Regions from separate parts of the Streptomyces sp. NPDC003393 genome, predicted to be linked through region 2. Evidence: riboswitches for the same ligand, from Rfam matches in the RefSeq annotation. Region 2 holds a riboswitch; the other holds the start of a gene.
What was found. A riboswitch is a leader RNA that binds a small molecule or an ion and turns the genes downstream of it on or off. The one in region 2 is predicted to bind glycine.

Region 1: another riboswitch for glycine. It lies ahead of gcvP (aminomethyl-transferring glycine dehydrogenase); the one in region 2 lies ahead of gcvT (glycine cleavage system aminomethyltransferase GcvT).

The regions. Positions count from the first base shown of each region.
Region 1 is NZ_JBSFRB010000078.1:8,355-14,273, reverse strand. Features, by position in the region: gene gcvP (aminomethyl-transferring glycine dehydrogenase) at 1-2,754, opposite strand, end outside; glycine riboswitch at 2,931-3,025, opposite strand; gene ACWDUZ_RS37860 (PRC-barrel domain-containing protein) at 3,139-3,516, shown strand; gene ACWDUZ_RS37855 (DNA polymerase IV) at 3,542-5,140, opposite strand; gene ACWDUZ_RS37850 (MerR family transcriptional regulator) at 5,257-5,919, opposite strand, start outside.
Region 2 is NZ_JBSFRB010000040.1:52,543-58,461, reverse strand. Features, by position in the region: gene ACWDUZ_RS30305 (enhanced serine sensitivity protein SseB C-terminal domain-containing protein) at 1-671, opposite strand, end outside; gene ACWDUZ_RS30300 (enhanced serine sensitivity protein SseB) at 846-1,646, opposite strand; gene ACWDUZ_RS30295 (AAA family ATPase) at 1,688-2,401, opposite strand; glycine riboswitch at 2,548-2,647, shown strand; glycine riboswitch at 2,648-2,763, shown strand; gene gcvT (glycine cleavage system aminomethyltransferase GcvT) at 2,842-3,969, shown strand; gene gcvH (glycine cleavage system protein GcvH) at 4,116-4,493, shown strand; gene glyA (serine hydroxymethyltransferase) at 4,511-5,773, shown strand; gene ACWDUZ_RS30275 (L-serine ammonia-lyase) at 5,848-5,919, shown strand, end outside.

The DNA of each region.
Region 1 (5,919 bases), on a different contig from region 2:
ACGGCTGTAGGCGTGCTTCCACTCCCCGCCGAGCGCGGCCGCGGTGTGCGGGGCGCCACGCAGCGGGTTGTCCTCCGCGGGCCACTCGCCGGAGCCCACCTTCTCGATCTCCGCCCGGATCGCGATCATCGCGTCGCAGAAGCGGTCCAGCTCGGCCAGGTCCTCCGACTCGGTCGGCTCGATCATCAGCGTGCCGGCCACCGGGAACGACATCGTCGGCGCGTGGAAGCCGTAGTCGATCAGCCGCTTGGCCACGTCGTCCACGCTCACACCGGTCGTCTTGGTCAGCGGCCGCAGGTCGATGATGCACTCGTGCGCGACGAGGCCGCCGGGACCGGTGTAGAGCACCGGGTAGTGCGGCTCCAGGCGCTTGGCGACGTAGTTGGCGCTGAGGACCGCGACCTGCGTGGCGCGCTTGAGGCCCTCCCCGCCCATCAGCCGGACGTACGCCCAGGAGATCGGCAGGATGCCCGCCGAGCCCCAGGGGGCGGCCGAGATCGGACCGACGCCCGTCTCCGGCCCGGCCTCGGGCTGCATCGGGTGGTTGGGCAGGTACGGGGCCAGGTGGGAGCGTACGGCGACCGGGCCGACGCCGGGACCGCCGCCGCCGTGCGGGATGCAGAACGTCTTGTGCAGGTTCAGGTGGGAGACGTCGCCGCCGAAGTGGCCCGGCTTGGCGAGCCCGACCAGGGCGTTGAGGTTCGCGCCGTCGACGTAGACCTGGCCGCCGGCGTCGTGCACCCGGGCGCAGATGTCGGCGACGTGCTCCTCGAACACACCGTGCGTCGACGGGTAGGTGATCATCAGCACGGCCAGCTGGTCGCGGTGCTGCTCGATCTTCGCCCGCAGGTCCTCGACGTCGATCTCGCCGTCCTCGGCCGTCTTCACGACGACGACCTTCATGCCGGCCATCACGGCGCTGGCGGCGTTGGTGCCGTGCGCGGAGGACGGGATGAGGCAGACGGTGCGCTGGCCGTCGCCGTTGGCACGGTGGTAGCCGCGGACGGCGAGCAGGCCGGCGAGCTCACCCTGCGAGCCGGCGTTGGGCTGGAGCGAGACCTTGTCGTAGCCGGTGACCTCGGCGAGCCGGTCCTCCAGCTCGTGGATGAGGGTGAGGTAGCCCTGCGCCTGCTCGGCGGGCGCGAAGGGGTGCAGCCCACCGAACTCGGGCCAGGTGACCGGCTCCATCTCCGTGGTCGCGTTGAGCTTCATGGTGCAGGAGCCCAGCGGGATCATGCCGCGGTCGAGCGCGTAGTCGCGGTCGGCCAGCCTGCGCAGGTAGCGCAGCATCGCGGTCTCGGAGCGGTGCTGGTGGAAGACGGGATGGGTGAGGTAGGCGTCGGTGCGCAGCAGGGCCTCGGGCAGGGTGTCCTCGGCGGCGGCGTCCAGGGCGTCGATGCGGGCCTCGACGCCGAAGGCGGACCACACGGCGCGCAGTTGAGCGCGGTCGGTGGTCTCGTCGCAGGCGATCGAGACGTGGTCGGCGTCCACAAGGCGCAGGTTCACGCCGGCCTCGCGGGCGGCGGCGACGACCTCGGCGGCCCGGCCCTCGGCCTTGACGGTGAGCGTGTCGAAGTAGGCGCCGTGGACGACCTCGGCGCCGCCCGCCTTCAGGCCCGCGGCGAGGATCGTGGCGTAGCGGTGGGTGCGCTGCGCGATGCCCTTCAGCCCCTCGGGGCCGTGGTAGACGGCGTACATGCCGGCCATGACGGCGAGCAGCACCTGGGCGGTGCAGATGTTGCTGGTGGCCTTCTCGCGGCGGATGTGCTGCTCACGGGTCTGCAGGGCCAGGCGGTAGGCCTTGTTGCCGTCCGCGTCCACGGAGACGCCGACCAGGCGGCCGGGCAGGCTGCGGGCGAACTTCTCGTGCACCGCCATGTAGCCGGCGTGCGGGCCGCCGAAGCCCATCGGCACGCCGAAGCGCTGGGTGGTGCCGACGGCGATGTCCGCGCCCAGCTCGCCGGGGGACTTCAGCAGGGTCAGGGCGAGCAGGTCGGCGGCGACGGTGACCAGCGCGCCGAGTTCGTGGGCCTGGTCGATCACCGGCTTGAGGTCGCGTACGGCGCCGGAGGCCCCCGGGTACTGCAGGAGCACGCCGTTGATCTCGCGCCCGGCGATCTCGGCGGGGATGCCCTCACCGAGGTCCGCGACCACGACCTCGACACCGGTCGGCTCGGCGCGGGTCTTGATCACGGCGATGGTCTGGGGCAGCGCGTCCGCGTCGACCAGGAACAGGCCCTTCTTGTTCTTGCCCATGCGCCGGGACAGTGCCATCGCCTCGGCGGCGGCGGTGCCCTCGTCCAGAAGGGAGGCGCCGGAGGTCGGCAGCCCGGTGAGGTCGGCGACCATGGTCTGGAAGTTCAGCAGCGCCTCGAGGCGGCCCTGCGAGATCTCCGGCTGGTACGGGGTGTACGCGGTGTACCAGGCCGGGTTCTCCATGACGTTGCGCAGGATGACGGGCGGGGTGAACGTGCCGTAGTACCCGAGACCGATCATCGAGCCGAGGACCTGGTTGCGGTCGGCGAGGGAGCGCAGCTCCGCCAGTACCTCGGCCTCGGTGCGGGCACCCGGCAGGTCGAGCGCGTCGGCGTTCTTGATCACATCCGGCACCGCGGCGGCGGTGAGCTCGTCGAGCGAGCCGTAACCCACCTGCGCGAGCATCTTGGCCCGCGCCTCCTGATCGGGCCCGATGTGGCGCTGTTCGAAGGGAATGCCCTTTTCGAGCTCGGAGAGCGGAATGCGCTGGGCGGTCATTGCGGAGGCCTCCTGGTCTGACACGACCTTCGAGGGACACCACGGCTCGGGTGCCCCGACGGCCTCCCCCTCTGTCATCTCAACCTGAGAGCTTCACCGGAGCGCCCGAGGGCACCCGGTTTTCACCGTCGGTGAGAGCGGCATCCGTCGACACCCGCTCTGCTTTCCAGAGTGACCTCGTCCGTGCGGTACAGGGGCCTGAGAGATTCCGGGGAGGATTTGCTCCTTCGGCGCCTCCGATGGTGGTGGAGGACTCTCCCGCACGGGGTCAGCAGCCGTTTGCCAGGGTACCAGCGGGCTCCACGGGGCGGGCTCGAGTGGCCGCTCTCCCGATTGTGCTCTTTTGTAGTGCTTACGAATGAGTTGCGACCTAGTGGAGGGACCGTGCAGACCGACATCGATCCGCGCAACCTGATCGGCCGCAAGGCGTTCGACCGGAACGGCACCAAGATCGGCACGGTGGACGAGGTCTACCTCGACGACGCGACCGGGGTGCCGGAGTGGGCCGCCATACGCACCGGCCTGTTCTCCCGGGACGCCTTCGTGCCGCTCGAGCCCAGCGAACTCGTCGGCGGCGAACTGCACGTCCCCTTCGACCGGGCCCTCATCAAGGAGGCCCCCGACTTCGGCGTCGGCCGCCACCTCTCCCCCGAGCAGGAACTGCAGCTCTACCACCACTACGGCCTCGATGTGGCGCCTCCCCCCACCCTTGCGGACCACGACTTCGGCCGACTCGCGGGATCCGGATCCGAGGAAAGCTGAGGGCGAGCGCCGTCCGCCCGGCGCGCTACCCCGGCCAGGGCCCGCCGGCCACCGAGGACGCGCTCCCGGTGTTCTCCGTGCCGCCGGTGGTTTCCGTGCCACCGATCACCGCTTCGGTGCCACCGGTCCCTTCCGCGTCACCGGTCGCTTCCGTGCCACCGGTCGCTTCCGTGCCACCGGTCGCTTCCGTGCCAGCGGTCGCTTCCGTGCCACCGGTCGCTTCCGTATCGCAGGCCGCTTCCGTATCGCAGGCCGCTTCGGCGACGCCGCGGTCTCCGTCGGTGGTGTCCGGTCTTCGCCGCACCAGCGGCAGCGGATCCGCCGCCTCCAGGCCGGGGTCGTCGACACGGAAGGTCCGCACCCGCCCCGGCTCGGAGTCGGGCGTCTCGAAACGGACGGTGACCCGGCCGAGGCCGCTGCCCTGGACCCAGCCGTGCCCGTATGCGGTGTGCCGTACGTCGTGGCCCGCCGGCCAGTGCCGCTCGGCGGGGGCCGGCTGCTCCGGCGCCGATTCGTCCGCGGGTTCCTCCTCGGGGCTGTCCACCCGCGCGCCGGCCGCCTGGGCGAACAGGTCCTCCTGCGTGTAGTCGGCGAGCCCGGACACGCCCACCCCGAGCAGCCGCACCCCGCCCGTGGTGTCCACCGAGTCCAGCAGCCGGGCCGCCGCCTCCCGCACCACCGCCGGATCGTCGGTGGGCCCGCGCAGGGTCTCGGAGCGGGTCAGCGTGGAGAAGTCGTAGCGCCGTACCTTCAGCACGATGGTGCGGCCCGACAGCCCGGCCCCGCGCAGCCTCCGTACGCACCTGTCGGCGAGCCGCTGCACCTCCAGGCCCACCCGCAGCCGGTCGTGGATGTCCACGTCGTAGGTGTCCTCCACCGACACCGACTTGGCCTCGCGCTCGGCGACCACGGGCCGCTCGTCGTGCGCCAGTGCCATGGCGTACAGCGCCTGCCCGTGCGCCTTGCCCAGCAGCCGTACGAGCTCGTCCTCTCCCGCCTCGGCCAGCTCGTCGACCGTGTGGATCCCGGCCCGCCGCAGGTGGTCGCCGGTCGCGGGGCCCACGCCGGGCAGCGTCCGCACCGACATGGGGCCCAGCAGGGCCCGCTCGGTGCCGGGCTCGATGAGAACCAGTCCGTCAGGCTTGGCCTGCTCGGAGGCGATCTTCGCGAGCATCTTGGAGGCGGCCAGTCCCACGGAGCCCGTCAGACCGGTCACGGCACGTATGTCGGCGCGCAGCCGGATCCCGGCCAGCCGGGCGGAATCGGCGTCCCGGGCCACTCCCCCGGCCTCCAGGTCCACGAACGCCTCGTCCAGGCTGAGCGGCTCCACCAGCGGCGACAGCGCCCGCAGCAGCCCCATCACCTGCTCGCTGATGGACCGGTAGAAGCCGAAGCGCGGGACGAGGTACGCGGCGTTCGGAGCCAGCCGCCGCGCCTGGGCCATCGGCATCGCCGAGTGGACACCGAAGACCCGGGCCTCGTACGACGCGGTGGAGACCACCCCACGCGGTCCGAGACCGCCCACGATCACGGCCTTCCCGCGCAGGCTCGGCTTGGACGCCTGCTCCGCCTGGGCGAAGAAGGCATCCATGTCGAGGTGCAGGATCGTCGGCGCGCTTCTCACACCTCCGATGCTGCACCACACCACTGACAACGCCCCGGAAGCCGGGCCCGCCCCGACCTCACGGCCCGGCAACCGGGACAGCACGGCCGAGGTCACCTGCGCAGCGCGTGCGCCGCTCAGACCGCCCGGTTGCGTCGTCGGGCGAGTTCGTCGCCGGGGTTGTGGCCCACCAGCGTCTCGCCGGTGTCGAGGCGCTCGCCGTGCAGCTGGGACAGTGCACCCTCCACGTCACGCCACACCACGCCGACGGCGATGCCGAAGATGCCCTGCCCGCCCTGGAGCAGGGCGTGCACCTCGTCGGGGGAGGTGCATTCGTAGACCGTGGCGCCGTCGCTCATCAGCGTCATGCGCTCCAGGTCACGGAAGCCCCGCTCACGCAGGTGCTGGACGGCCGTACGGATGTTCTGCAACGACACACCGGTGTCGAGGAACCGCTTGACGATCTTCAGGACGACGACGTCACGAAAGCTGTACAGCCGCTGCGTGCCGGAGCCGTGGGCGGGCCGCACACTCGGCTCGACCAGGCCCGTACGCGCCCAGTAGTCCAGTTGGCGGTAGGTGATGCCGGCGGCCGCGCAGGCCGTCGGACCGCGGTAGCCGATCTGCTCGGACGCCATGGACGCCGCCCCCTTGCTGCTCGGCACGACCGTTGGCCGCTGCGGAGCGTGATCGGCCGTGCTGACGTGATGGGCGTAGCCCATGCTCGAGCGGAACCGAGAGCCCGGAGAAGGATACGGACCCCTTCCCCCGACCTCACCAGCGGGGGCGCCCCCAGCCGT
Region 2 (5,919 bases):
TCGTCGGACATCGCCACGGTCGACACCGGCAGCCCGTCGGGGACCGCGACGACGGACTGCCGCATCATCGCCCGCACCGAGTCGACGGCGGACGGGGAGGTGTCGTACACGTCCAGGCCGATCGCGAGGTACGGCGCCCCGAGCGCGGGCTGCACCCAGGCGCGGCGCAGCGAGCGGACCGCCGGGGTGCGGTGGGCGTTCTGCGTCAGCAGCGCGTAGAAGTGCGGGATCTCGATGGCCGGTTCGGACAGCCTCAGCGGTCCGGCGGGCTGGCGGTCCAGGCCGGTGGCGATGCGGCGCAGATCCAGCCAGGGGATGCCGACGCCGCCGCCCGGGGCGTGCGGGTTCAGCCACAGGCCGTAGTGGTCGGGGTAGAGGACACGGGCGGCGTCGAGCGCGTCCACCACCTCGTACGACCGGTTCCAGCCGCTGGCGGACAGCTCCTGGGCGGAGGTGACACAGGGGGCGTAGCCGTGGCCGTCGACCTCCATGTGGCCGTACTGGGCGTCGGGGGAACCGGCCTGGCCGTGCCAGAGCAGCATCCAGACCTGGCCGGAGGTCGGGGTCGCGAGGGCGCGCAGCAGCGCCTCGTAGGCGTCGTGGCGTCCGGGCGTCACCTGGCGCAGTGTCTGCTCCACGTGCCCGGCCGCGGCCGTGCCGCTCGCGCTCACTTTTTACCGCCCCTTCGTACAAGCAACGTTTCGACCGAGCCGTGGCTCCAGCTTAGAGCCCGTCCGCGGGCTCGGTGCGTGGTGTCGTCGCGCGGGTGCGGGGAAGACCGTGGCCCGTCGCTCCCCCGCGGGGGGAGCCGGATCGCGCCACGGTCCCGCGCCGCTGACAGGTCTTCAGTGGCCGTACTGGTAGAACGGCCGGACCTTTTCCTTCAGCCAGCCCGCCACCGGGTCGTCCGTCACGTCCAGCAGGACCAGGTTGACGGGCCACCGGACGGGGACCTTGGCGAGGGCGCGGCCCAGGGCCTCCAGGGGGCGGGCGCGCAGGTCGTCGTCCCACTGGGAGAGCTCGACGCCTATGAACATCACCGGGTCGGCCGTCTCTATCGCGGCCAGGCAGCGGCGGGCCGCGAGGACCACGCCCGTGCCGGCGAACTCGTCGGAGGCGGCGGCCAGGAAGTCCACCGGGTCGTCCTGCCAGTCGGGTTCGAACAGCCGGACGCGGCCACCTCCCGGACCGTCCAGTTCGGTGCGCCCGGCGCGGCAGAGTTCGGCCACGGCCGGCGGGGGCAGCGGGATGCCGACCACGCCCTCCGGGTTCAGCGCGATGCCGACCTGCGGGGGCAGTCCGCGCGCGAACTCGACGGCGGGTGCGATGGCGTACGGCATGTGGGCGCCGGCGACCTGGCGGAACTGCTCCTCGGAGCTGAACACCGGAACGTAGGCCTGGCCGTCGATCTCCAGGGTGGGCAGATCGAGCGGACCGCTGTGCGGGCCACCGCCGCCGGGCAGGGGGACCCACAGGAAGCTGCGGCCCAGCACCTCGACGATCCGGCCGCCGGCCGAGGGGATGCCGATGGAGGCGGAGAGCACTTCCTCCAGCTCGTTGCCGGGCCAGCCGCCGTGCGGCTGGGGATGCGCCTGTGCCGGATAGTCGGCCGGGTAGCCCCCGGAGAAGTCCGCCGGAATGTCCATTCGCCTACCACCTGCTGGAAACCGCTGTTGTGACCGAAAGGCTATCGGGTGCCGGTGCGGGGCGGACCGGTGAAGCCGATCCGGCGCAGCGCGGCCGCCGCCTCGCGGTCCAGCAGGACCGCCGAGCCGCAGCCTCGCGGCAGCTCGCCCCGCTCCACCGCGCGCAGCAGGCGCGCCGTGGCCCTGCGGTGGCGCAGGAAGGCGTAGCGGGAGACACCGCGGCCGCGCCGGCGCATGCCGTCCGCCGCGGCCTCGGGGGTGACGTCCAGCAGGATCAGGTGGAGCGTGCCGCCGCGGCGGCGGGCGGCGCGGGCCAGCCAGCCGCGGACCCAGCTCTGCGTGCCGCAGTCGTGGACCACGACTCCCTCGCCGGAGCGCAGCGCGCGGCGCAGCGCGGCGTAGTGGGCGAGGCGGACCAGCGGACGGTAGAGCGCGTAGGGCAGGCGGGATGCGAGGCGGGCGTCCCAGCGGTCGCGGGTGTCCTGGGAGTCGATCCCCGGGCCGCGCACCGCCCGCCGCATCAGGGTCGACTTGCCGCTGCCGGGCAGGCCGGTGACCACGGCCAGGTCGTTCGGGCCGAAGAAGAGCGCGTGCGGGCCGCGGCCGGCGCGCTCGCGCAGGTCGCGCACCACGGGGACGGGCCGCCGGCCGCCGTGTTCGCGGGCCCGCGCGAGCGGCCCCCGGGCTCCGGGGCGGCCGGGCAGGTCGAGGGCGCGACTCGTGGCGTACGCCGGCGTGGTCCTGTTCAGCGTCATCGTCCTCCCCTTCGAGCGTAAAGAGAAGGTAATGCCCGGCGTCCCGCGATTTCATGCGCGTTCTGCCACGGGTCGGTCACAGACGCGGCCTGACGTGATCCGGCCCGGCGTGCAATGATGTCCGCGCCAACTGCATACAGGCCGTTTGAATCCGCGCGGGAGAGTTCCCAGCAGCCGTCTCGCTGGGGCGCCGAAGGAGCAAGTCCCTCCCTTGAATCTCTCAGGCACCGTTACCGCGCGGGCGAGGCACATCTGAAAAGCGGGCCGCTGCCGCAGCGGCTCCACCCAAGGTGCAAGCCATGACCGTCCGTCCTACGGCGGTCATGGCGAACCTCTCAGGTTCCGATGACAGATGGGGAGGACACCGATCCGTCCTCGCCCTTCCCCGCGCCGGGCCACGCTCGCGCGGGGGGATCCCCACAGCCTGGGAGACACGCCCGATGAGCAGTTCCGCACCCCGTCCGCTCCGTCATACCGCGCTCGACGCGGTGCACCGCGCGCTCGGTGCGACGATGACCGACTTCGCCGGCTGGGACATGCCGCTGCGCTACGGCTCCGAGCGCGACGAGCACATCGCCGTGCGTACCCGGGCCGGGCTCTTCGACCTCTCCCACATGGGTGAGATCACCGTCACCGGCCCGCAGGCGGCCGCCCTGCTGAACCACGCGCTGGTCGGCAACATCGCCTCCGTCGGCGTGGGCCGGGCCAGGTACACCATGATCTGCCGGGAGGACGGCGGCATCCTGGACGACCTGATCGTCTACCGGCTGGCCGAGGCCGAGTACATGGTCGTCGCCAACGCCTCCAACGCCCAGGTCGTGCTGGACGCGCTCAGCGAGCGGGCGGCCGGTTTCGACGCCGAGGTCCGCGACGACCGGGACAACTACGCGCTGATCGCCGTGCAGGGCCCGGAGTCCCCCGCGATCCTCGCCTCCCTCACCGACGCCGACCTGGACGGCCTGAAGTACTACGCCGGCCTGCCCGGCACGGTCGCCGGGGTGCCGGCGCTGATCGCGCGCACCGGCTACACCGGCGAGGACGGCTTCGAGCTGTTCGTGGCGCCGGCCGACGCCGAGAAGCTGTGGCAGGCGCTGACCGACGCCGGAGCGGACGCCGGGCTGGTGCCGTGCGGGCTGTCCTGCCGCGACACGCTGCGCCTGGAGGCGGGCATGCCGCTGTACGGGAACGAGCTGACGACCGAACTGACCCCGTTCGACGCCGGACTCGGCCGGGTGGTCAAGTTCGACAAGGAGGGTGACTTCGTGGGCCGCGAGGCACTGCTGGCCGCCGCCGAGCGCGCCGCCTCCCAGCCGCCCCGGGTGCTCGTCGGCCTGGTCGCCGAGGGCCGTCGCGTCCCGCGCGCCGGGTACCCCGTCGTCGCGGGCGGCGAGGTGATCGGCCAGGTCACCTCCGGTGCCCCCTCCCCCACCCTGGGCAAGCCGATCGCCATGGCGTACGTCGACGCCGCGCACGCCGCGCCGGGCACGCCGGGCGCCGGCGTGGACATCCGGGGCAGGCACGAGCCGTACGAGGTCGTGGCGCTGCCCTTCTACAAGCGGCAGAAGTAGGACCGGCCCGGCAGGGTGGGTCCCGGACGCCGTGTGCCGGTGTGTCGCGCCCGTACGTGCGACGGCCGGCACATCAACCTGCTCACCAGAGCTTTCAGCAGTCCCTCAGTCACCAGCAGTCCCCCGCGTACAGGAGAATTCAGGCCATGAGCAACCCCCAGCAGCTGCGCTACAGCAAGGAGCACGAGTGGCTGTCGCCCGCCGAGGACGGCGTCGCGACGGTCGGCATCACGGAGTTCGCGGCCAACGCGCTCGGCGATGTCGTCTACGCCGACCTGCCGGAGGTCGGCACCACGGTGACCGCGGGCGAGACCTGCGGGGAGCTGGAGTCGACCAAGTCGGTCTCCGACCTGTACTCCCCGGTCAGCGGTGAGGTCACCGAGGTCAACGAGGACGTGGTGAACGACCCGTCGCTGGTGAACTCCGCGCCCTTCGAGGGCGGCTGGCTGTTCAAGGTGCGTGTCGCGGAGGAGCCGGCCGACCTGCTCTCCGCCGACGAGTACGCCGCCGAGACCGCCGGCTGAGGAGCGGACACACGCACATGACTGTTCTGAACACCCCCCTGCACGAGCTCGACCCGGAGGTGGCCGCCGCCGTCGACGCCGAGCTGCACCGCCAGCAGTCCACGCTGGAGATGATCGCCTCGGAGAACTTCGCCCCGGTCGCCGTCATGGAGGCCCAGGGCTCGGTCCTCACCAACAAGTACGCCGAGGGCTACCCGGGCCGCCGCTACTACGGCGGCTGCGAGCACGTCGACGTGGTCGAGCAGATCGCCATCGACCGCATCAGGGCCCTGTTCGGCGCCGAGCACGCCAATGTGCAACCGCACTCCGGCGCCCAGGCGAACGCGGCCGCGATGTTCGCGCTGCTCCAGCCCGGTGACACGATCATGGGTCTGAACCTCGCGCACGGCGGGCACCTGACCCACGGCATGAAGATCAACTTCTCCGGCAAGCTCTACGACGTCGTCGCCTACCACGTGGGCGAGGACGGCCTGGTCGACATGGCCGAGGTGGAACGGCTGGCGAAGGAGTCCCGGCCGAAGCTGATCGTGGCCGGCTGGTCGGCCTACCCGCGGCAGCTGGACTTCGCCGCCTTCCGCCGGATCGCGGACGAGGTCGGCGCGTATCTGATGGTCGACATGGCGCACTTCGCCGGTCTGGTCGCGGCGGGCCTGCACCCCAACCCGGTGCCGCACGCCCATGTCGTCACCACCACGACCCACAAGACGCTGGGCGGCCCGCGCGGCGGTGTGATCCTGTCCACCGCCGAGCTGGCCAAGAAGATCAACTCCGCCGTCTTCCCCGGTCAGCAGGGCGGTCCGCTGGAGCACGTGATCGCCGCCAAGGCGGTGGCCTTCAAGGTCGCGGCGAGCGACGACTTCAAGGAGCGCCAGCGTCGTACCCTGGAGGGCGCCCGCATCCTGGCCGAGCGCCTGGTGCGGGACGACGCCCGGGCGGCCGGTGTGGACGTGCTGACCGGCGGCACCGACGTGCACCTGGTCCTGGTGGACCTGCGCGACTCGGAGCTGGACGGCCGGCAGGCCGAGGACCGCCTCCACGAGGTCGGGATCACGGTCAACCGCAACGCGGTGCCGAACGACCCCCGCCCGCCCATGGTCACCTCGGGTCTCAGGATCGGCACTCCGGCCCTGGCGACCCGCGGCTTCACGGCCGAGGACTTCGCCGAGGTCGCCGACGTGATCGCCGAGGCGCTGAAGCCGTCCTACGACGCCGATGCGCTGGGGGCCCGGGTGAAGGCCCTGGCCGACAAGCACCCGCTGTACCCGGGTCTGAACAAGTGACTCGCCGGTGGGGCACCCGTGAGGGTGCCCCACCACCCCCCGTCTGAGCGTTTCTGCTGTCTTGAGGAGTGACCGTGGCCATCTCGGTCTTCGACCTGTTCTCGATCGGCATCGGCCCGTCCAGCTCCCACACGGTCGGCCCGATG